DNA from 4 places in the Photobacterium sp. TY1-4 genome. Region 2 is predicted to be linked to each of the others. Evidence: predicted binding sites of a transcription regulator. Region 2 holds the regulator's gene; each other region holds the start of a gene.
What was found. Region 2 encodes CRP, which controls carbon source genes, mostly activating them, when cyclic AMP is high. Its sites were predicted from a motif close to TGTGANNNNNNTCACA; they were not measured.
Positions count from the first base shown of each region.

Region 1: the regulator CRP is predicted to act here: its motif matches at 2,626-2,641, upstream of NH461_RS13480 (NupC/NupG family nucleoside CNT transporter).
Region 3: the regulator CRP is predicted to act here: its motif matches at 2,837-2,852, upstream of typA (translational GTPase TypA).
Region 4: the regulator CRP is predicted to act here: its motif matches at 2,775-2,790, upstream of malT (HTH-type transcriptional regulator MalT).

Region 1 is NZ_CP099734.1:2,883,221-2,889,175, forward strand. Features, by position in the region: gene deoC (deoxyribose-phosphate aldolase) at 1-133, opposite strand, end outside; gene NH461_RS13475 (XapX domain-containing protein) at 538-714, opposite strand; gene NH461_RS13480 (NupC/NupG family nucleoside CNT transporter) at 1,243-2,496, opposite strand; gene NH461_RS13485 (TatD family hydrolase) at 2,717-3,511, opposite strand; gene NH461_RS13490 (DUF5363 domain-containing protein) at 3,522-3,731, opposite strand; gene glgX (glycogen debranching protein GlgX) at 3,838-5,922, opposite strand.
Region 2 is NZ_CP099734.1:263,213-269,167, reverse strand. Features, by position in the region: gene NH461_RS01260 (hydrolase) at 1-821, shown strand, start outside; gene NH461_RS01255 (YheU family protein) at 900-1,118, shown strand; gene NH461_RS01250 (phosphoribulokinase) at 1,227-2,096, shown strand; gene NH461_RS01245 (OsmC family protein) at 2,157-2,561, opposite strand; gene crp (cAMP-activated global transcriptional regulator CRP) at 2,835-3,467, shown strand; gene NH461_RS01235 (hypothetical protein) at 3,758-3,952, shown strand; gene NH461_RS01230 (DUF1338 domain-containing protein) at 4,145-4,939, opposite strand; gene astD (succinylglutamate-semialdehyde dehydrogenase) at 4,986-5,955, opposite strand, start outside.
Region 3 is NZ_CP099734.1:3,431,174-3,437,128, reverse strand. Features, by position in the region: gene glnL (nitrogen regulation protein NR(II)) at 1-259, opposite strand, end outside; gene NH461_RS15870 (DUF4124 domain-containing protein) at 382-915, opposite strand; gene glnA (glutamate--ammonia ligase) at 1,072-2,481, opposite strand; gene typA (translational GTPase TypA) at 2,955-4,784, shown strand; gene NH461_RS15855 (AAA family ATPase) at 4,913-5,443, shown strand; gene NH461_RS15850 (DUF2959 domain-containing protein) at 5,440-5,955, opposite strand, start outside.
Region 4 is NZ_CP099735.1:212,989-218,943, reverse strand. Features, by position in the region: gene NH461_RS17580 (glycogen/starch/alpha-glucan phosphorylase) at 53-2,512, opposite strand; gene malT (HTH-type transcriptional regulator MalT) at 2,955-5,663, shown strand; gene NH461_RS17570 (DUF4336 domain-containing protein) at 5,717-5,955, shown strand, end outside.

The DNA of each region.
Region 1 (5,955 bases), 960 kb from region 2:
CTGCTGTGTTGCCGACCGGGGTTTTGGCGTTCTTACACAGCTCGATGACTTTGGCGTCGGTGTCGTCGTCGTTCAGAGTGGTAAGATCCATTAGTTGAAGTGCACGCAGTGCAGCAGCTTTTAAATCGCTCATGACTATCTCCAGTCCAGTTATTTTCTACCAAGCTTATAGAAACTGTTCCATCCGCCTGAGGCGAACGGTAGCGCCACCGCACACGGTGCGCCTATCGCGAACAGTTCAATGAGCGGACTTGATTCCTTGAAGACTCAGGCTGACATTTCGAGATGTATAACCTGATTGATTTCCTTTTCACCGCGCAGGATATCCGGCCCTCCGGGTTACCCTGCCGTCGTGCCATCCAGCAAATCGTGACAAACATCTCATCACGACGTAAATCTACTGAAACAGCCACCGTCAATCTTTGATGGTTCCCGCCCATCATAGCAAGCTGATGAACACCCCACCATCAAAGATACGTTTCCTATAGTGGACAATCTGTTTACCGCTAGAACACAATCTGCAGCGTATCGCCTCCGTCATAAGGAGGTAAAAAAGTGCTCGATAATCCAGCGGTAAGCGATCGCGCCCAGGTATACCCCGACGATCCCCATCACCCCGGAAAGTACCGGCGGTGCCGGGATTGGCAGCTTAATCGCTGAAAACAAAACCCCGACGATAAACCCGGCCAGGAGCGCCAGCAGAACTTCATACATGACATTCATACACTTCTCTCTGTCTGTCACAGTACCCAGAAAAGTGTAGTCTGCTGCACCTGAGGTGTCGCTTGTTCACTACCGCCCATGGTAAACAATGCCGAGTGGCAGAAATCGGAGCGCAATCGATTTTATGGCTTTTCCCTGCCGCCGGTTCCGGAAATGTTTACCCAGGGTGTTGATGGCTGTGGCTGTGCTTTTTCAGAAACAGAGGCAGAGGCAGAGGCAGAGGCAGAGGCAGAGGCAGAGGCAGAGGCAGAGGCAGAGGCAGAGGCAGAGGCAGAGGCATAGCAACAGAGTCGGGTGGATAGCGCAAGCGCCGGGGAATCAAGTAGCCAGGCGTTCCAAGTGCCCGGCAGATCTCGCGGATACTGAAGCGTCAGGCCGCAGGGCTCCGAACTCCGGGATCCGGGATCCGGGCTTTGGGCTTTGGGCTTTGGGCTTTGGGCTTTGGGCATTATCGGGACGACAGATACAAAAACGCCACAGCTAGGCTGTGGCGTTTGGCATCCTCAGTTGAGGAGTGTCTTACATCGCGCTCAGGCTGATGAACAGACCTGCGATGGTCGCAGACATCAGGTTCGACAGCGTACCTGCGGCAACGGCTTTCATACCGAAGCGTGCAATATCGTGACGACGGTTCGGGGCAATGCTCCCCAGACCACCCAGCAGAATGGCGACTGAAGACAGGTTCGCGAAACCACACAGGGCAAACGAGATGATTGCTTTGGTCTTCTCAGACAGAACAACCGGCGCTGCATCACCCAGGTATGGGACGTAGCTCAGGTAAGCCACGAATTCGTTCAGGATCAGTTTCTGACCGATGAAAGAGCCCGCGATGTTGGCATCTGCCCATGGTACACCGATCAGGTAAGCCAGTGGCATGAACACGTAACCCAGGATCAGTTCCAGTGTCAGCTCAGGCATACCGAACCAGCCACCGATACCACCCAGCATCCCGTTGATCAGGGCAATCAGGCCCACGAACGCCAGCAGCATCGCACCGATGTTCAGTGCCAGTTGCATACCTGAAGAAGCGCCGCTTGCTGCTGCATCGATGGCATTAGCAGGCTTATCATCACCTTGTGCTTCATCACCAGACATTTGCTCGATCGGCGTGTCGGTTTCAGGCTTGATGATTTTCGCGAACAGCAGGCCACCTGGTGCTGCCATGAACGAGGCTGCGATCAGGTACTCCAGTGGAACACCCATCGCGGCATAACCCGCCAGTACACCACCAGCAACAGACGCCAGACCACCACACATAACCGCAAACAGCTCAGACTGCGTCATCTTTGGTACAAACGGACGCACAACCAGCGGCGCTTCAGTTTGACCAACAAAAATGTTAGCTGTTGCAGACATGGATTCCGCGTTCGATGTACCCAGCACTTTGCGCAGACCGCCACCCAATACGTTGATGACAACTTGCATCACGCCCAGGTAGTACAGCACGCTGATCAGTGCAGAGAAGAAGATAACCGTTGGCAGCACTTTGAATGCAAAGATGAAACCAATGCCTTCAACAGAGAAGTTCACCAGGTTACCGAACAGGAACTCAATACCGACATTACCATAGTCAATCACACTCTGAACGGCGCTACTCGCCGCGCCCAGTGCATCCTTACCCCACGGAATGTAAAGTACGAAAGCACCCAGAGTAAATTGAATGGCAAATGCCCCACCCACAGTACGTAAATTAATAGCTTTGCGGTTATCAGATAACAGTACTGCAATACCCAGCAGCACAGCCATCCCAACCAGGCTCATAAACAGGCTCATAGTTTATGGCATCCCTTTAAGTTTAAGTTTGGCGTCTCGACAATTCGGCTCATTTAAGAGTCCGCTGCATTATACAAACCCCATTCGGGATAAAGTAATGCTAACGTCACACTTTATGCGGAAACCAAATGATAGTTTAATCACAACCGTGACACACATCACGTAGTGATGCGCAAACCGCGCAACCAATTGCGCAACCGTTTTTATTCAGTGACCGCCCTCACAAAGAAAGACCAAAAAGTTCAGTTGTGGTTAAGCAAGTGACCGATTCAATTTTCTGGGCGGATTCCGAACGCAGCGCCACCAGCGATTGCATCACATGACACAATCGATCGGGACGATTCGGCTCGCCCTGATGGCCGGCCACCGGCATATCCGGCGCATCGGTCTCCAGTACCAGCGCCTCCAGCGGCAACGCTGCTACCGTATTGCGGGTCTTGTTCGCCCTCGGATAGGTAATGGTCCCGCCGACGCCGATCTTCAGCCCCAGCGCCACCACCTGCTGCGCCTGGGCCAGACTACCGCTAAACCCATGATAGACCCCCCCTGCGACCGGCGGGTGTTGCTTTAATAAGGCAACCAGCTCCGGGAAGGCTTTGCGACAGTGCAAAATCACCGGCAATCGGTAGGTATTGGCCAGGATCAGTTGCTCCCGCAACAACCACAGCTGTTTATCACGATCGGCCTCGGCAATGGCAAAATCCAGCCCGCACTCACCGACCGCCACACATTTGCGATCGCGCTGCGCGCCCTCGCCCGCCACCTGCGCCAAACGCGCAGCGAGTGACGCCAGTGATGCCTCGCTATGCTCTGCACTGAAAAACGGGTGCAGGCCCAACGCGTAATACACCGAGTCAAACCTGCGGCTCAGCGCCTGGACCGCCTGCCAGTTGCGCTCACCAACAGACGGGATCACCAGCGCCTCGACCCCGGCTTGGTGAGCCTTGGCCAGATAGCCCGCCGGGTCGGCATCAAACGGCGTAAAATCGAAATGGCAGTGACTGTCGATCATCATGGCCTCGCCTTCATTCCTGCCGGTGCGTACTGTGCTGCGATACGCACCGAGGACGACGCTGAGACGGATGACGCGGATCGTCTTCATCGTAACGGACCGGTGCGCAGCAGCGACGGTTTTCCGGGACCAGCCCCAGACGTTCACACCATTGATCGTAGCGGGCAATCCCCCGCTTGAGCCAGTTCAGCATCGACTTCTCCCCACTTAGCGTATCCTTCATTACTCATCTCTTGTTGAACCTCACTCCTGCCTAGAGCCTGCTTATGCCTAGAGCCGACTCATGCACAGAGCCACACTCACGCATAGAGCCTGCTTATACATAGAGCCTATTTATGGCCGGGTTTGGCAACCATGACGATCATACTACGCCCGGTCACCAAAATCGTCTCGTCACAATAACGCGGCGCTTGCTCAATGGGATAGATATCAGCCGGACTGGGCGCGGCGGTATTCACTAACAGGTGCCAGTCCTGATGATCCCGGTCCGGTAGGGTAAAAATCAGCGGGTCCCAGTAAGCATTGCAGATCACATACAACTCATCACTGCTGATCGGGTGGATCACCGTCGAGGCCAGAGAATGGGAATGGGCCGACCAGTCCGGCTGATTCGGTTGCAGGCCGTGCCAGTCAATCCCGACGCTCTTGAGCACGGTGTTGAGCGAGACATGCATGTGCCAGTCGATGGTTTCCTCATTGCGCCGGATCCGGTTCATCAGCCGGACAAAACGCAGCAAATCGGCATGCCGGTCCACCAACCGCCAGTCAAACCAGCTGATCTCGTTATCCTGGCAATAGGCATTGTTGTTCCCCCGCTGCGTCCGCCGGACCTCATCTCCCATCGAAATCATCGGTGTCCCGAGCGAGAGCAGCAAGGTCGCCAGCATGTTCTTGCACTGGCGGTTGCGCAGCGACTCAATCTCCGGATTCGTGGTCGGCCCTTCAATCCCGTAGTTGTTCGACAGGTTGTGGTTATCGCCGTCGCGGTTGTCCTCGCCGTTGTCCCGGTTATGTTTTTCGTTATAACTGACCCAATCGTTGAGGGTGAACCCGTCGTGGGCGCAGATAAAATTCACTGAGCGGTGGGGCGAGTGGCGATCGCTGCAATAGATATCGGGCGAGCCCAGCATCCGGGAGGCAAACCGGCTCACCGTCCCGGTATCCCCCCGCCAGAAGGCGCGGACATCATCACGGAATTTACCGTTCCATTCGTTCCAGCGATCGCCGATAAAGGAGCCCACCTGATACAGCCCGGCCGCATCCCAGGCTTCGGCGAAAATTTTGGTACTGCACAGCACCGGATCGGAATCAATCGACCACAGCAACGGCGGCTCTTTGAGCGGGGTGCCCAGGCTGTCGCGGGCCAGTACCGAAGCGAGGTCAAAGCGAAAGCCATCGACTCGCATTTCCGTCACCCAGAAGTGCAGCGCATCAATGATCATCCGCCGCACCACACTGTGGTTAGCGTTGCAGGTATTGCCGCAACCGCTGTAGTTGCGGTACTCACCGCAGGTTTTATCGACAATATAATAGGCGCCGTTCTGGAGCCCCTTAAAACAAAACGTCGGCCCGCTGGCATCCCCTTCTGCGGTGTGGTTGAACACCACATCCAGGATCACCTCAATGCCAGCTTTGTGCAGCTCCCGCACCAGGGTTTTGAACTCGGTGATCGCAGCCAGCGGATCTTTCGCCACGCTGTAGCCGGCATGCACAGAGAAAAAATTGATTGGGCTGTAACCCCAGTAGTTCTGCCGGCCATTCGGCGCATCGTCGACATCAAACTGCTGGATCGGCATCAGCTCGACGGCTGTGACGCCGAGTGACTGCAAATAAGGAATTTTTTCGATCACCCCGGCAAACGTACCCCGCTTTTCCGGGGCCACCCCGGAGGAAGGGTGCTTGGTAAAGCCACCGACATGCATTTCATAGATCACGGTATCGGTCATCGAATGGCCTGGCGGTTTGTCCCCCTCCCAGTCAAATGCCTGCTGGTCAACCACCAGGCTGCGCAGGCTGCTGCCGAGGTTGGGCGCTTCCCCAATCGCTTGCTGCCGATCGTAATGCGCCCCGATACTGATCGCCTGGCTGTACGGGTCAATCAGCATTTTGTTGGCATTAAAGCGCAGCCCGACCTGCGGCTTCCACGGCCCGTCGACCTGAAACGCATACACCTGGCCGTGGCCGATGTTGCTGACAAACACAAACCAGTAATGGCCGCGTTTGTGCGCAAGCGGATCGAGTTCGATCTGCTGAAACGACTCCCGCGCATCGGCGCCATCAAACAGGTGCAGGATCACCCGGGTGGCGTCTTTGGAGTACAAACTGAAGTTCACCCCCTGCCCGCGCAGGGTTGCGCCCAACGGGTAAGGCTCACCGACACCAACCCGGATCTCGTTCGCTGTCACAATCTTCATCGCCCCTCCTGTTGATATGCAATCAATAGTAGT
Region 2 (5,955 bases):
TAGAAGGCAGCTTTCACAGCCCGTATGCCAACGGCCTGCTCTACGCGGCAAAACGCCGGGGCTGGCTCGGGGTAATGATGCACTTTCGCGGCTGCAGCGGCGAGATCAACCGTCTGGCGCGCAGTTACCACTCCGGGGAAACCAGCGATGCCGCCTTCTTCCTGCGCTGGCTGCGGCAGCAGTTTCCAACGAACCCGCTGTGGGGGATCGGCGTCTCGCTCGGCGGCAACATGCTGGTCAACTACCTGGCCGAGCATCAACACCGCAGCGAGTTTGCCGCGGCGCAGGTGATCTCCCCGCCGCTGAACCTGGCCTCCTGCTCGGCGCGGATCGAGCAGGGCTTCTCACGGCTCTACCAGCAATATCTGCTCGGTTCGATGAAGAAAACCCTGAGCCGGAAAGTACAGGTCCTGCCGGAGGCGATGCCGCTGGCACTTGAGCAGATCAACGCCATCCGCACGCTGCGCCAGTTCGATGACTGGGTAACCGCCCCCCTGCACGGCTTCCGGGATGCCGAAGACTACTACCGCCAATGCAGCGGACTCGACAAGCTCCAGCACATCACGACCCCGCTGCGGATCATCCATGCCGCCGACGATCCGTTTATGACCCCGGCCGTGATCCCCACGATGCCGCTCCCAGAGAACATCGACTATCACCTCAGCCCGTACGGCGGCCATGTCGGGTTCGTCACCGGATCGTGGAACAAGCCGCAGTTCTGGCTTGAGCAGACCGTCCCGGCCTGGTTTGAAGCCCGGGCCGAGGGCAAAGCCAGAGCCGCGGTGCAGATCAATGCAACACAGCGTGGCACCGCCGGATGAGCGCGAAACCAAGGGGCTCTACAAGCGATGCAATTGTCAATATAATCGACCAATTCAATATCCCCTGGAGAGTTTGCAATGATTATTCCCTGGCAAGACATCGATCCTGAAACCCTGACCAACCTGATTGAACATTTCGTGCTGCGCGAAGGCACCGACTACGGCGAAAGCGAGCTCACGATGGCCGAGAAAGTCAGCCATGTTCGCCGCCAGCTGCAAAGCGGTGATGCCGTCATTGTGTTCTCCGAATTGCATGAAACGGTCGATATCAAACTACGCCGCCAACTGGACGCATAACACCGCCCGGCGGCGGTGACTCCCCTGCAAATTTAGCAATCCGGCTTGACCTGCCCCCTGCTCGCCTGTTAATAACTCTTTCCGTTATTGTTAACGACAGGGTTTGTCATGTCTGCAAAACATCCGATAATTGCCGTTACGGGCTCTTCGGGCGCCGGAACGTCGACGACTTCCGAAGCCTTTCGCAAAATGTTCAATATGATGGGCATCAATGCGGCCTGGCTGGAAGGCGACAGCTTCCACCGCTTTACCCGACCGGAAATGGACGTCGAGATCCGTAAGGCCAAAGAGCAAGGCCGGCATATCAGCTACTTTGGTCCTCAGGCCAATGACTTTGCCCAACTGGAAAACTTTTTCCGCCAGTACGGCAATGACGGCAGCGGCAAATTCCGCCGTTATCTCCACACCTTCGATGAGGCCGTGCCCTACAACCAAATGCCGGGCACCTTTACCCCCTGGCAGGATCTGCCGGAAAATACCAATGTGTTGTTCTATGAAGGACTGCACGGTGGGGTGGTAGATGGCGATATCAATGTCGCCCAGCATGTCGACCTGCTGATCGGCATGGTGCCGATCGTCAATCTGGAGTGGATTCAGAAAATTGTCCGTGATACCCGCGATCGGGGTCATTCCCGCGAAGCCGTGATGGACTCCGTGGTCCGTTCGATGGATGACTACCTCAACTACATTACCCCGCAGTTCTCACGCACCCATATCAACTTCCAGCGCGTGCCGACGGTCGACACCTCCAACCCGTTTACCGCCAAGGCGATCCCGAGCCTGGATGAGAGCTTTGTGGTGATCCGTTTTCGCGGGATCAAAAATGTCGATTTCCCGTACCTGCTGGCGATGATCCAGGGCTCGTTCATGTCGCGCCACAACACCCTGGTCGTGCCGGGCGGCAAGATGAGTTTCGCGATGGAGCTGATCATGGGCCCGCTGATCCAGCAGCTGATCGAAACCGGCAAGTTCGGCTAAATCCGCCCGCCCCGTATCAGAGCGTGACGAGAAGACCGGCTTCTCGTCACGCGAACATCCTTACGCCGGCACCACGGCATAGGAGTGAGTCATTTCCACCCCTTCGCCCAGCATCAGGCACACCGAGCAGTACTTCTCCAAAGAATCCGCCACGGTTTTGGCCACTAAGGCTTCGTCCAGATCATGGCCGGTGACAACAAAATGCAGGTTGGCGGTGGTAAAAATGCGCGGTGCCTGCTCCCGGCGGACCGAGGTAATTTGCGCTTCACAGCCGGTGATCTGCTGGCCGGCAGACTTCAGTCCGTCCACCACATCAACCGAGCTACAACCACCCGCAGCCATCAGGACCAGCTCCATCGGGCTGGGTGCTGTTGCCCCGCCATTGCCGTCCATCACCACGCTGTGACCGGAGTTGGACTGCCCCAAAAATGTCATCTCTTCGACCCATTTCACCCGTGATTGCATTGCTTACTCCTTACTACTGACAGGGGTTTCAGACACTATCTCACAACTGTGTGATCATGTGCACAGTTAGAACGGCAAAATGCCAATTTCAGATAGATCAATATCAAGAAAAACCCGGCGAAAAAAGATAAACTCTCAACTAATTATTCACGTGAGCTTGCAGCCCAGCGGCTGACTGGCATATCCTAGTCGGCGAACAATGTTATTGTGATGCCCAGCCGCGAATTATAGGGATGTCATTGCTGGGCAACAAACGCAGAGGAAGTTAGTAATATGGTTCCAGGTAAACCTCAAACAGATCCAACGCTAGAGTGGTTTCTTTCCCATTGCCACATTCATAAATACCCATCAAAGAGCACTTTGATCCATGCGGGCGAGAAAGCAGAAACTCTCTACTACATCGTCAAGGGTTCTGTTGCCGTATTGATCAAGGATGAAGAAGGCAAGGAGATGATCCTGTCTTACCTCAACCAGGGCGACTTCATTGGTGAGCTGGGCCTGTTCGAAGAAGGCCAGGAGCGTACCGCCTGGGTTCGTGCCAAAACCCCATGTGAAGTGGCTGAAATCTCATTCAAGAAATTCCGTCAGCTGATCCAGGTCAACCCGGATATCCTGATGCGTCTTTCTGCGCAAATGGCAAGCCGCCTGCAGGTCACCAGCCAAAAAGTCGGCGACCTGGCCTTCCTGGATGTGACCGGTCGTATTGCCCAGACGCTGCTGAACCTGGCCAAGCAGCCAGATGCCATGACCCACCCGGACGGCATGCAGATCAAGATCACCCGTCAGGAAATCGGTCAAATCGTCGGTTGTTCGCGTGAAACCGTCGGCCGTATCCTGAAGATGCTGGAAGAGCAGAACCTGATCTCTGCCCACGGCAAAACCATTGTGGTTTACGGCACCCGCTAAGCGCCGAGCCCATCCTATTTCAAAAGCCGCACCGGGTGCGGCTTTTTTCATTTCCGGCCTTGTTTCAGTTACAACGCTTTCTTCAATCCTGTGACCGCTGCGCCCTGCCGGCTCCTCCGGCTTGCACTCTGCCAATTTGATGCTACATTGAGCATATTGCGAAACCGCTATTCCGGTACTGGAGCATCCCCGGACGGGTAGCCTTTCAGCAGCAAACCACCGAATAATCACCGACGAAGAAAGCAGCCGCTTCGTCACACAGGATCAAGCAACCAACGAATTGTAACGATATGGATATCGAACGTTTTGCACCCAACACCAGCACCACCCCACCGACGGTGCTGCAAGCTCTGCCCGCCACTATCGAAATGACCGGATTCAGCGATCCGCGCCACTACCTGGCGCAGCAGCCCCCGTTGGATCCCGAAAGCCGCCACCAGGATCAGGAAACCGCCTGGGTGCCGCCGCTCGACAGCCAGCATTAGGCCAAGACCGTTGCAAAAAACGGTGAAAAAAATCGTAGCAAAATCCGTGGCATCGACATCAACGCCACGCTTGCTGAGCAGTCTGACGGACATAAAAAAAAGCCCGGGAATCTCTTCCCGGGCTGTGAATGTATTCACGAAGCAGCCGTGCCTCAATGGGCGAACATGAAGGCACAGCTCCTCAGCGCGCGATCACTGGTTGGTACTCTCGAAGATCTTATCCGCCGAGGCCTCAACGAAGCCGCGATACAGCTCGCCGTCTGCCGTCGGATAACGCTTGGCAAACTCATAGAAACCGCCCGGGATCTCCCGTACGCCGTCCAGGAAGCTGACCGCCACCCGATCAGCCATGGTCGATGACTGCTCCAGCAGCACTTCCGGGCTGCCTTTCACTTCACCGCCGGACTCATTGATCGCAAAACCGTTATGGCGCAGCAGGTGGTTCACCTCGTGTACCTCGGTAAACTGCTCCAGCTGATTCACGTTCACCGTAAAGTGGTTGGCGCCGAAACCATGGGCCGCAACCCAGCCGGCATACTCACTTTCTGCCGCCAGCAACTCGTACGTGGCAAAATCAAGGTCCCACAACCGGCCGCCGTACAGGAAGGCCGGATCGTTCAGGGCCGCCTCCGGCACCTGGCTCACCAGATCGCGAATGGTTTGCTGCAGCAAGGATGAGAACTGCCCGACCAATAGCTCACTGATAAAGACCTTCGGTGCCGCCGGATTCGGATGTTCAAAGTGCTCGGCATACAGCTTCTTCGCTTCGAAGTGGTACTTGCCACACGGCTTATAGCCAATCGCAATAAACGGTGCCGCCAGACGATCCAGTCCGACCTGCGGCAGGTTAAATGTCCGCAGTGCGATATGATCGTTGAGCAGGGGTTCATCTTCCTCAAGCAGGTCATGGACCTGCGCGGCTGATGGACACAAACGCTGGGTGTAATCTTGCCACAGCGCGTTAAACAATTGTTCGACCCTTTCCATGTTGCTTGTTCCCCTTACCTAATCGCAGTGTCGCGACCGACGCGACTTACATTGTGATCCCCGGCGACAATTGTGCCGGCAGTTCAGTGTGCTCGCCTTCCATCGATGCCATCGGATAGGCACAGTAGTCGGCCGCATAGTACGCGCTCGGACGCAGGTTACCGGAAGCGCCCGGACCACCAAACGGCGCATCGCCGCTGGCCCCGGTCAGCTGACGGTTACGGTTCACAATCCCGGCACGGATATGGTCAATAAAGTACTGCCATTCATCGTCCTGGGTCGTCACCAGACCCGCCGACAGGCCGTAGCGCGTGTCATTGGCCAGCTCAACCGCTTGGGCCAGGTCGTCATAACGGGCGACCTGCAGCAGCGGGCCGAAGTATTCTTCATCCGGCAGCTTGGCAATGTTGCTGACTTCGATGATCCCCGGTGTGACCACCGCGCCCTGACCACGCTTGGCTTCCAGCAGCATCTCGCCACCCAGCGCAACCAGGTTCGCCTGGGCGCGGATGATGTTGTCCGCCGCCGCAACCGAGATTTGCGGGCCCATAAACGGCTGTGGCTCGGCAAACGGACCATCGACATTGAGCTGCGACGCTGCTTCAAGCAGGCGCTTCAGCACCGCATCGCCTTGCGGCCCTGTCGGCAGGTACAGGCGACGGGCACAGGTACAACGCTGACCGGCACTGATAAAGGCCGACTGAATAATAGTGTAGACAGTGGCATCAAGCTCGCCATAGTCCTTGGAGATCACCATCGGGTTGTTACCGCCCATTTCCAACGCCAGCATTTTGCCCGGCTGACCGGCAAACTGACGGTGCAGGATATGACCGGTATTGGCGCTGCCGGTAAACAACAGACCGTCGATCCCCTGCGATCCCGCCAGGGCTTCACCGGTGGCACGTGCGCCCTGCACCAGGTTGATCACGCCATCCGGCAGACCCGCCTGTTGCCACAGCTTCATGGTTTCTTCCGCAACTTTCGGCGTCAGATCCGACGGCTTGAAGACCACGGTA
Region 3 (5,955 bases), 410 kb from region 2:
AATGGCGCCCGTCAATCACAAAGGTGACGTCACTGTCTGCCAGGCCCTGCCCGCTTTGCAGCGTCGCCTGGATCAACCCGAGGTCCAGCGAGGAGTGCTGGAGCAGCGCCGGGAAGTGGGCATGATGGAGCCGGCGCTTACTGTACGACAGCAGCTGCTCGGCCGCCGGGTTAACGTAGCGGATCGTCAGCCCTTCATCAAGCAGAAGTATCGCCGTGACCATGTTATCCAGGATCAGCGGTGTAAATGAGGCAGTCACTGTATTCATCCTTGTCGACCCAGTTCTGTTGCGTGCAATGAACTGACATTGCACCATGTTGGTGCAACTAAGTGTAACCTGCCTGTCTGCAATCGTGCACGGAAAATTGTGCGGCGGCGAGTTTATTTGGGCTCAGGCCCGGGTGTGGTTTGCTGGCGCACAGATGCCCGATGCAAAAAGACAGTAATGTCTTGAGATGATGCAATAACCTTGCCGTCTTTGAGCACTTGTGCCCGGAGGCGGTGACTGCCGCGATCGATATTGTGCAGTTGCCAGGTCAATGTGGCCTGGGGCGCGGCATAAGGTGCACCATCAAGCAGCACCAGAACCTGTTCGTCCTGGGCGAGCGGGCGGTTGGCCGACAGGGTGACGGCGATGATGCCGCGATTGTCGCGTAGGGTCTGTTGATCGGCTGGCGAATCCAGCGTCAGGAGCAGCGGCGGTAGTGTTGCTGGCTCGGGTTGTGCCGGGGGCGTCGTCGGGGCCGGTTGGCTCAGGGTCAGGGTTGCCGGTGGGTCGAGGAGCAGGGGGGTTGCACCGGGCTGGGGCAGATCGGAGAAATGGGTGACGCCCTGTGTATCTTGCCAGGTATAGACGGATGTGGCGGACAGGCTGGCAGACAGACAGAGTAGCATCGTGGCCGTGATGGCTTTCATACGGGCTCCCTGCGTGATGGGTTTGAGTGGTGGGTTTCCGGGTTGGGATCGAGCTCTTGGATGCAGGGTGGGGGATGTGGCCGATCCGGGCAAGGATAAAAAGGCCGGCTTGTGAAGCCGGCCTAAAAGTCATGCTGTGGTTACACTGCGTATTGCTTATACAGAGTAGTACAGTTCGAATTCCAGTGGGTGCGTGGTCATGTTGATTTTCTCAACGTCCTTCGATTTCAGGGCGATGTAAGAATCGATGAAATCATCAGAGAACACGCCGCCGGCAGTCAGGAACTCACGGTCTTCATCCAGCGCTTTCAGGGCGACTTCAAGGGATTCAGCCACTTTTGGAATCTCTGCCGCTTCTTCTGCTGGCAGGTCGTACAGATCTTTATCCATCGCTTCGCCCGGATGGATCTTGTTCTTGATCCCGTCCAGACCGGCCATCAGCAGGCTGGCAAATGCCAGGTATGGGTTGGCAGCCGGATCCGGGAAGCGCGCTTCGATGCGGCGTGCTTTCGGGCTTGGTACCACTGGGATACGGATCGACGCAGAGCGGTTACGCGCTGAGTAAGCCAGCATCACCGGTGCTTCGAATCCAGGAACCAGACGCTTGTACGAGTTGGTCGATGGGTTGGCAAAGGCGTTGATGGCACGGGCGTGCTTGATGATACCGCCGATGTAGTACAGGGCCATGTCAGACAGGCCGCCGTATTTGTCGCCGGCAAACAGGTTCTGACCGTCTTTGGCCAGAGACTGGTGCACGTGCATGCCGGAGCCGTTGTCGCCAACCAGTGGTTTCGGCATAAAGGTCGCCGTTTTGCCGAAGGCGTGGGCAACGTTATGGACAACGTACTTGTAAACCTGGATTTCGTCCGCTTTGGTGGTCAGGGTGTTGAAGCGGGTCGCGATTTCGTTCTGGCCCGCAGTGGCCACTTCGTGGTGGTGCGCTTCGACGACCAGGCCCATTTCTTCCATGATCAGACACATGGCAGAACGGATATCCTGAGAAGAGTCAACCGGCGCAACCGGGAAGTAACCGCCTTTCACGCCCGGACGGTGGCCTTTGTTGCCGCCTTCGAAGTCGCTGCCGGTATTCCAGGCCGCTTCAACGTCGTCAATCTTGAAGAATGAGCCGGACATGTCGGTCGCATACTTCACATCGTCGAACAGGAAGAACTCCGGCTCCGGGCCAACCAGAACCGTGTCTGCAATGCCGGTTGAGCGCATGTAGTCTTCGGCACGCTTGGCGATCGAGCGTGGGTCACGGTCGTAGCCTTGCATAGTTGCCGGCTCAAGGATGTCACAGCGGATGTTCAGGGTCGCATCTTCTGTGAATGGGTCTAATACCGCGCTTGAGGCATCCGGCATCATCACCATGTCGGATTCGTTAATGCCTTTCCAGCCTGCTACCGAAGAGCCGTCGAACATCTTGCCTTCTTCGAAGAAGTCAGCATCAATTTGGTGGGCAGGAATAGAGATGTGTTGCTCTTTACCTTTGGTATCGGTAAAGCGTAGGTCAACAAACTTAACTTCGTTTTCCTGGATCAGCGCGAGTACGTTTTCAACTGACATCTTAAGTAACCTCCGGTGTTAGATTGGGCAACTGGCCGCAATAATAGATGGTGAACCTGAGTGTGTTCACTTAAAACTAGTATAGCGAGAACCGTGCCAACTTTTTAAAGCCCCAAAATCGCCCATTTAGCGTCATTCCGGGCTTCGAAAATCCATTTCTTGCACCAATGTGGTGATATTCAGCACCAATATGGTGCAAGAAGGGTGTTTGGCACCTGTGTGGTGCGCGCCTTTACTATTAGCCTACGGCGCAGGGTTGTCAATCAGATGACACCGGGATGGCGGTGGTTTGTCCGGAAAATCAGGTGGTCAGCCGGGGAGACTCACGCCGATGATCCGGCCGGATCAAAATGCCGGTGATATAAATCACATAATAGGTGGGTTTTGACGTAAAATCTGTTAGATTATGAGCCGTTTTTTTAACCACGTGGCAACCTTCCGGTCGCTGCATGTTCTGAGTGAATGTAAAACACATGTCAAATCCACAGATCGATAACTTAAGAAATATCGCAATCATTGCGCACGTTGACCACGGCAAAACGACCCTGGTTGACAAACTGCTTCAGCAGTCTGGCACGTTAGAGTCTCGCGGCGAAGTTGAAGAACGCGTAATGGATTCCAACGACATCGAAAAAGAGCGTGGTATTACCATTCTGGCTAAGAACACAGCGATCAACTGGAACGATTTCCGCATCAACATCGTTGATACTCCGGGACACGCCGACTTCGGTGGTGAGGTTGAGCGGATTATGTCGATGGTTGACTCGGTACTGCTGATCGTTGATGCCGTTGACGGCCCGATGCCACAGACGCGTTTCGTGACCCAGAAAGCGTTTGCACACGGCCTGAAGCCAATCGTGGTTATTAACAAGATTGACCGTCCGGGCGCCCGTCCTGACTGGGTGATGGATCAGGTGTTTGACCTGTTCGACAACCTGGGTGCGACCGACGAGCAGCTGGACTTCCAAGTGGTTTACGCTTCTGCACTGAACGGCTGGGCGACGCTGGAAGAAGGCGAAACGGGCGAGAACATGGAACCATTGTTCCAGGCGATCGTGGATAACGTTGCTGCGCCGGACGTCGATGTTGAGGGTGCGCTGCAAATGCAAATCTCTCAGCTGGACTACAGCTCTTATGTGGGCGTGATCGGTGTGGGCCGTGTGACTCGTGGTTCGGTGAAACCAAACCAGCAGGTGACCGTGGTTGGCGCTGACGGCAAGACCCGCAACGGTAAAGTGGGGACGGTTCTGGGTTACCTGGGCCTTGAGCGTCATGAAGTGGATCAGGCCACTGCCGGCGATATCATCGCGATTACCGGTCTGGGCGAGCTGAAAATCTCTGACACCATCTGTGACGTGAACACGGTTGAAGCGCTGCCGGCCCTGTCGGTTGACGAGCCGACTGTGACCATGACCTTCCAGGTCAACACCTCGCCGTTTGCCGGTAAAGAAGGCAAGTACGTGACGTCACGCAACATCCTTGAGCGTCTGCAAAAAGAGCTGGTTCACAACGTTGCCCTGCGCGTTGAAGAAACGGATGACCCGGACAAATTCCGCGTTTCCGGCCGTGGTGAGCTGCATCTGTCGATCCTGATCGAAAACATGCGCCGTGAAGGCTTCGAGCTGGCGGTATCACGCCCTGAAGTCATCATCAAAGAAGAAGACGGCCAGCTGATGGAACCGTTTGAGACCGTGACCATCGACGTGCAGGAAGAGCACCAGGGCGGCATCATGGAGAAAATCGGCCTGCGTAAAGGTGAGCTGAAAGATATGTCTCCGGACGGCAAGGGCCGTGTCCGTATGGACTTCGTGATGCCATCGCGCGGTCTGATCGGTTTCCAGACTGAATTCATGACCTTGACGTCGGGCTCAGGCCTGATGTACCACACGTTTGATCACTACGGTCCGCACAAAGGTGGCGAGATTGGTCAACGTATCAACGGTGTACTGATTGCAAACGCCGCGGGTAAAGCGCTGACGAACGCCCTGTTTAACCTGCAGGAGCGTGGTCGTCTGTTCATCGGCCACGGTGTGGAAGTTTACGAAGGGATGGTGATCGGGATTCACAGCCGTGACAACGACCTGACCGTGAACGCCCTGAAAGGGAAGCAGCTGACCAACGTTCGTGCCTCAGGTACCGATGATGCGCAGGTGCTGACGACGCCAATTAAATACACGCTGGAGCAGGCACTGGAATTCATCGATGATGATGAGCTGGTGGAAGTGACGCCGGAAAGCATCCGTATTCGTAAGAAACTGCTGACGGAAACGGATCGTAAACGTGCGAGCCGTGCTGCCAAGTAAAGAAAGCGCGCTGAAAGGGTAACCCTTTAAAGAACGTTATGAAACTATCCCCTCATTGGTGCTACCATGAGGGGATAGTTGTATCTGGGCCCTGATCGGCGCGGTTCAATCAACAGAGCGTGAACGTGATGCAACCGATTATTATCACCGGGGGACCCGGTGCCGGAAAAACAGCGTTGCTGGAGGCCATTGCGCGCAAAGGCTATCTGGTTTTTCCGGAAGTCTCCCGTCAGCTGATCCGTGAGCAGCAACAGCGGGCGCAGGGCATTTTGCCCTGGACTGACTTGCCGGCCTTCGCGGCGCTGTGCCTGTCGGCCATGAGCGAGCACCGCAGGTTAGCGGCAGAAGGCACCATGCCGGCGTTTGTCGATCGGGCGATTGGGGATATTTGTGCCTACCTGGCCATTGGTGGCGCGCCGATCCCGGTGGATTACCACCAGGCGGCACGGGGCTATCACCCAACGGTGTTTTGCTGCGCGCCGAAGCGCGAGATTTACGTTCAGGATGAGGAGCGGCCGCACAGCTTTGCGGAAGCCGAGCAGATTCACCGGCAACTGGTCGAGACGTATCAGGCGCTGGGCTATCAGGTGCTTGAGGTGCCCTGGGGGCGTGTGGATGAGCGGGCCGGCTGGGTGCTGGCCCGGATCCGGTTGGTTTAGCTGCGCTTGAGCTGGGCAATAAAGTGCTCAGACTCGGCAATTGCCGTTTCCATGTCCTGAATCGCACGCTGGATATCGCGTTGGAGTGATTGGAACTCGCCCTGCAGGGAGCCGATGGCGGCTGCATTGAGGTTGTGTTTCAGATACAGGGTGTTATCGCGCAGGGTATTGAGCACCGGCGTCATCTTTTGCTCAGCGCGGTGCATGGCACTCAGCATCCGCTGGTAGGATGCACGGGTTTGCTTGAGTTTTTGCTCACTGTCGCGGCGCAGGTTGGTGCTGGTGTAGAGGGAGAGTTCATCTTCCCACTCGTCAAACAGGGCATCGGCGACATCCTCAATGGCGGCAATCCGGCTGCGGACCTTGTCGGCGGCGTCACTGCTGGCTTCGTACTGATCGTTGATGGTGTCGTAAGCCTCTTCCAGATCCCCGCCATCGAACTGATGGATGGTCTTCAGGGCATCCAGCGCACGGGTAAACTGGGTCTGGGCATCTTGCTGGGCTTCGTTGGC
Region 4 (5,955 bases), on a different replicon from region 2:
GATGTTAGGGTCATTGCTGATATCTTTTCAGACGTCATCACCACAAGGTGGCTTAACGGCTCACCGGTGCCAGTTTCCAGATGTTATTCGCATAATCGCGGATACTCCGGTCTGAGCTGAATTTGCTCATCAGGGCTGTATTGAGGATGGCTTTCCGTGCCCACGTTTTCTGATCGCGGTACTCCGCATCAATCTTCTCGTGTGTTTTCACGTAATCCGCAAAGTCAGCCAGCACCAGGTAAGGGTCGCCACCCTCCAGCAGATTCTGGCGAATCGCAGCCAGCTGGCCCGGATACCCAGGGGTGAACTCATCGGTCTCCAAGACATCCAGCGCCGCACGAAGCAGGCTATCTGCATGGTAGTAGCGGTAAGGGTCGTAGCCCTCTTGTTTTAGTTTTTGTACCTCGTCGACCAACAGGCCGAAGATAAAGATATTGTCGTCACCGACTTCTTCACGCATTTCAACGTTCGCACCGTCCATGGTGCCGATAGTCAGAGCACCATTCATCGCGAACTTCATGTTCCCGGTACCGGATGCTTCTTTACCGGCGGTGGAAATCTGCTCGGAGACATCGGCTGCCGGGAACAGGATTTCTGCCAGGCTGACGCGGTAATCCGGGATAAAGACGACTTTCAGTTTGCCCTTCAGACGCGGGTCATGATTCACCTTCTCTGCCACTTGATTAATGGCAAAGATGATGTCTTTTGCCAGCGCGTAGCCCGGCGCTGCCTTGGCACCGAAGAAGAACACGCGCGGGTGCATGTCAAACGTCGGATCGTTGATCAGGCGGTGATACAGCGACAGAATGTGCAGCAGGTTCAGGTGCTGACGCTTGTATTCATGCAGACGCTTGATTTGGATATCAAAGATCGCATTGGTATCGAGGTCGATATCCATGTTCTCTTTCACCCAGTCGGCCAGGCGCTGCTTGTTCTCTTTCTTCACGGCCATGTAACGTTTCTGGAACGCTTCATCGTCAGCAAACTTCTCTAGACCAGCCACTTTCTCCAGCTTCAACGGCCAGTCCTCACCCACTTTCTCGCTGATCAGCGCAGACAGGCCCGGGTTACAGTATTTAATCCAGCGACGCGGTGTGACACCGTTGGTGACGTTGGTCAGGCGGCCCGGAAACAGTTCGTTGAACTCAGGGAACAGATCGCGTTTCACCAGATCAGAGTGCAGCGCTGCGACGCCGTTCACGGCATAGGTGCTGACCACACACAGGTTCGCCATACGCACCATGCGCTGCGGGCCTTCCTGAATAATCGACAGCTTGCGCTTGACTTCATTGTTACCCGGCCAGGTTTGCTCGACCAGCTTCATGAAACGATGGTTGATTTCGAAGATGATTTCCATGTGACGTGGCAGCATCTCAGCGATCAGCGACTCGCTCCAGGTCTCCAGTGCTTCCGGCAGCAGGGTATGGTTCGTATAGGCAAACGTCTTCGAGGAAATCGCCCACGCCGCATCCCAACCCAGCTTGTATTCATCGATCAAAATACGCATCAGTTCCGGGATCGCGATCGTCGGGTGGGTATCGTTCAGCTGAATGGTTTCCAGCTTGGCCAGATCTTCAATGGTGTTCCCTGCCCCGATATGACGGCGAAGGATATCCGCTACCGAACAGGCGCAGTGGAAATACTGCTGCATCAGGCGCAGCGCTTTACCCTGGTCGTGATTGTCGTTCGGATACAGCACTTTGGTGACGTTCCCGGCTTCCAGTGCAGGATATTGAGCACCCACATAGTCACCGTCATTGAAACGCGCCAGGTTAAACGGTGCATTGGAACGGCATTCCCACAAACGCAGTGGGTAAACACTCTGATTGTCGTAACCAACAATCGGCAGATCCCAGGCCACACCCTCAACCGTCATCCCCGGTACCCAGCGACGGCAAGCATTGCCTTGCTCGTCCGTGTAAGTCTCTACATGACCGTACAGGCTCACGGTTTGCGACAATTCAGGACGCAGTACTTCCCACGGGTAGCCTTCGAGACCACGCCACGCATCCGGGGCTTCCATCTGGCGACCATCGACAAACGACTGCCGGAACAAGCCATACTCGTAGTGCAGGCCGTAACCCACTGCCGGAAATTCCTGAGCAGCCAGTGAGTCCATGAAACAAGCCGCCAGGCGTCCCAAACCACCATTACCCAACGCCGGATCGCGCTCTTCTTCCAGCAGATCCGTCAGGTTCTGACCCAGCTCTTCCATTGCCTCAGCAACGTTCTCATACAAACCCATGCTGATCAGGTTGTTCCCGGTCAGGCGGCCGATCAGAAATTCAAGCGACAGGTAGTTCACGCTGCGGGCATTTTCTGCGGCCAACTTCTGTTCCGTCGCCAGCAGACTGCTGGTACTGATTTCTGCCAAGGCACGGCCCATCGCCAGGTACCAGCTCCGCGTTGTTGCTGTCTCGGCAGTATGGGCATAGGTGGTGGAAAGGTGTTTCTCGACAGCTGCTTTGAATGCTGCCTTATCGAATTGTTTTGTCTGACCATTCATAGACATGGCTCAATCTCGCTCTAGGATGATTTCCAACTGATGTCCATGTTGCCTTCGTTCCCCCCTAAAAACATCCTCCCGCAAAACGGAGGATGAGGGAGGAGTGGCAGGGGCGTAGTTCATCCGAACCCTCCCTTTCTGTGACGTTCTGCAAAGTTTCGAGGCGGAGGGCGACTGCCGAAGAAAACCAAATGCAACATGATTCACAAACCCAGCTTAAATCAGATGCGCAACTGCGGTCTTAATCTTTGGTGAAATATTCAATATATGTGATAGCTCTCATAATTTTAGGGATGAGAGGGCATACAATTGCTGAATTAAACATGAAGCCGGGTAAAGTTATGGCGTAGATCAAATTTTAATAAGTTGGCTGATATCACAATAAAAAGAACCAAAAAGCCCGAATTACGATTGCTCATTCCTGAAACCTTACAAAGACAACAAGACTATGTGGATACCTTCGAAACTCACCCGTCCGGCACGCCTTCATAATGCGATTTTGCGTCCTCGTTTGCTGGAAACCCTTGAACAGGCACCTTTTTATCGTCTTGTGTTATTTCGCTCTCCGGCCGGCTACGGTAAAACGACCATGGCGGCCCAATGGCTGAATGAACATTCGCACACCGGTTGGTTCAGTATCGATGAAAACGACAACGAGACCTTCCGGTTCGCCAATTACCTGCTTCAGGCCATCAACAAAGCAACCGGCAATGCCTGCCTGAAAACCCAGGCGATGGCCGAACGCCGCCAGTTTGCCTGCCTTTCGACCCTGTTCAGCGAACTTTTCGGCGAACTCGGCGAATACCACCAACAAACCTATCTGGTCCTCGATGACTATCACGTCATCAACAATGATGATATTCATGACGGCATGCGCTTCTTCCTGAAAAGCATGCCGGACAATCTGACTTTAGTGGTGACCAGCCGGACCCTGCCACCGCTGGGCACAGCAAACTTACGGGTACGCGATCAGCTCATAGAGGTGGATAACCACCTGCTGGCGTTTGATGAAGAAGAAACCCGGCGCTTTTTTGACAAGCGGGTAACCACCAGCGTGGAGTCCGATGTACTGACCACCCTGCGCGAGCAAGTCGAAGGCTGGCCGTCAGCCTTGCAGCTGATTGCGCTCCATGCCCAGCAAAAACCGAACAACCTGGTGGAATCAGCGGTGTCCATGGCCAGCTTTAATCGCGGCCACCTGTGGGATTACCTGGCCGAAGAAGTCTTTGATCAGCTGGATCGGGAAACCCAGCAATTCCTGCTGCAATGCTCCGTGCTGGATATGTTCAATGCGGAACTGGTCCAAGAGCTGACCGGCCGCACCGACGCCCTGGCGATGCTGGAATCCCTCAATCGCTTCGGCCTGTTCCTCAATACGCTGGAAGGCGATAACAACTGGTACCGCTTCCACAACCTGTTTGCCGAGTTCTTGCGCCACCAACGCTACTCGCAAATTCCGCAGCAGCGCGCCGAGCTGCATTCCCTGGCGGCAAAAGCCTGGCTGAAACAGAACTCTCCCCAGCAAGCTCTGCTCCATGCGCTGAAAATCGAAGATAAAGAGCTCAGTGTGCATATTCTGACGGAGTTTGGCTGGGAGATGTTCCACCATGGCGAGCTGAATCTCCTCGAAGACAGCATTGCCCTGCTCGACCGGGAGCAAGTGTTCAGCACCCCACGCCTTGCCCTGCTGCGCCTGTGGCTGATGCAGAGCCAGCACCGTTACAATGATGTCGGTGAATTGATTGCCGAAGCCGAAGCCCAGATGCAAAAACACAATGTGGTACTCGACGAGGCCCTGCAAGGCGAGTTCAACGCCCTGCGTGCCCAGGTGGCCATCAACCAGAGCAAACCGGAAGATGCGCTGGTGCTCTCCGAGCAAGCCCTCGGTCAGCTGCCGTCCACCACCTACCGCAGCCGGATTGTCGCGACCTCCGTGGTTGGCGAAGTGCATCATTGCCTCGGTAACCTCAGTCGTGCCCTGCCGATGATGCAGCAGACCGAAAAGATGGCCCGTCAGTATCATGTCTACCACCAGGCACTGTGGGCGATTCTGCAGCAGAGTGAAATTCTGCTGGCTCAGGGCTTTGTCCAGTCCGCCTTTGAACTGTTGGATCAGGCATTCAAACTGGTGAAAGAGCAGCACCTGCAGCAAGTGCCGCTGCATGAATTCCTGCTCCGCTTACGAGCACAAATTCTGTGGTGCTGGAACCGACTTGACGAGGCTGAGGAAGCCGCCCAGAAGAGCCTGGAAGTGCTGGCGCCGTTTGATGAAACCAAATCACTTCACGCCTATTCGATGCTGGCCCGAATTGCCGTTACCCGTGGCGAGCAGGACAAAGCCGCTCGGTATCTGGACTTATGTAACAGCATGATGGATCGCTCGGTGTACCACATCGACTGGCGTGCCAATACCGATCTGGCCAACCTGTTCTACTGGCAGCTGAAAAGCGATATCGACAGCATCCAGTCCTGGCTGGAGAACGCCGAAGAGCCGGAAGCCGCTTGTAACCACTTCCAGCAATTGCAATGGCGCAACATCGCCCGCGCTTGCGTGAATGTCGGTGAACTGGAGCGCGCACAGCGGATCCTCGACATGTTGCTGGACAGCTGTGATAAGCATAATCTGATCACAGACAAGAACCGCAACCTGGTGGTGCAGGCCGTCCTGAGCAAGCGTCAGAATGACCGGGCACAGGCCCTGGCCCATCTGCATGAAGCCCTGGTCCTGACCAACAGTACCGGCATGGTCGGGATCTTTTTATGTGACGGTGGGGAGATCAGTGACTTGTTGCAAGAGCTAGTCGACAGTAAACGTCTGAGTGAACTGGAATTGCATCGGGCCCGTCAGCTCCTGCGAGAAATGACCAGCAAAGAGCGCAACCGCTCAGTCCATTTCGACGAGAATTTCGTCGAGAAACTACTGAACCTGCCGGATGTTCCGGAGCTGATCCGGACCAGTCCGCTGACGCAACGGGAATGGCAGGTCCTGGGACTGATCTACACTGGTTATAGTAACGAGCAAATTGCGTCTGAGCTTGATGTTGCCTCGACAACGATCAAAACTCATATCCGAAACCTCTATCAGAAACTGAACATTGCCAATCGCCAGCAGGCGATCGAGACAGCGGAAAATCTGTTGAAACTAATGGGGTTCTGATCGCACAAGAACAAGTCGACCGATCAGACGTTGGAACAGGTTAAGGATGACCGATGAACGAATGGAGCACCAACCGGATCTGGTACCAGGATATGCCGTTCAAAGTGAACGGCATTCCTGTTGGTGCCCGAATGACCGTGATCCGGCTAAACGACAACAAACTCTTTATCCACTCCCCGGTGCAGCTGACCACCAAGCTTCAGTTGGAGTTATCCAAACTTGGGCAGGTCCATGCGATTGTCAGCCCCAATATGAACCATCATTTGTTTCTGTCGGAGTGGTGGCTGGCTTA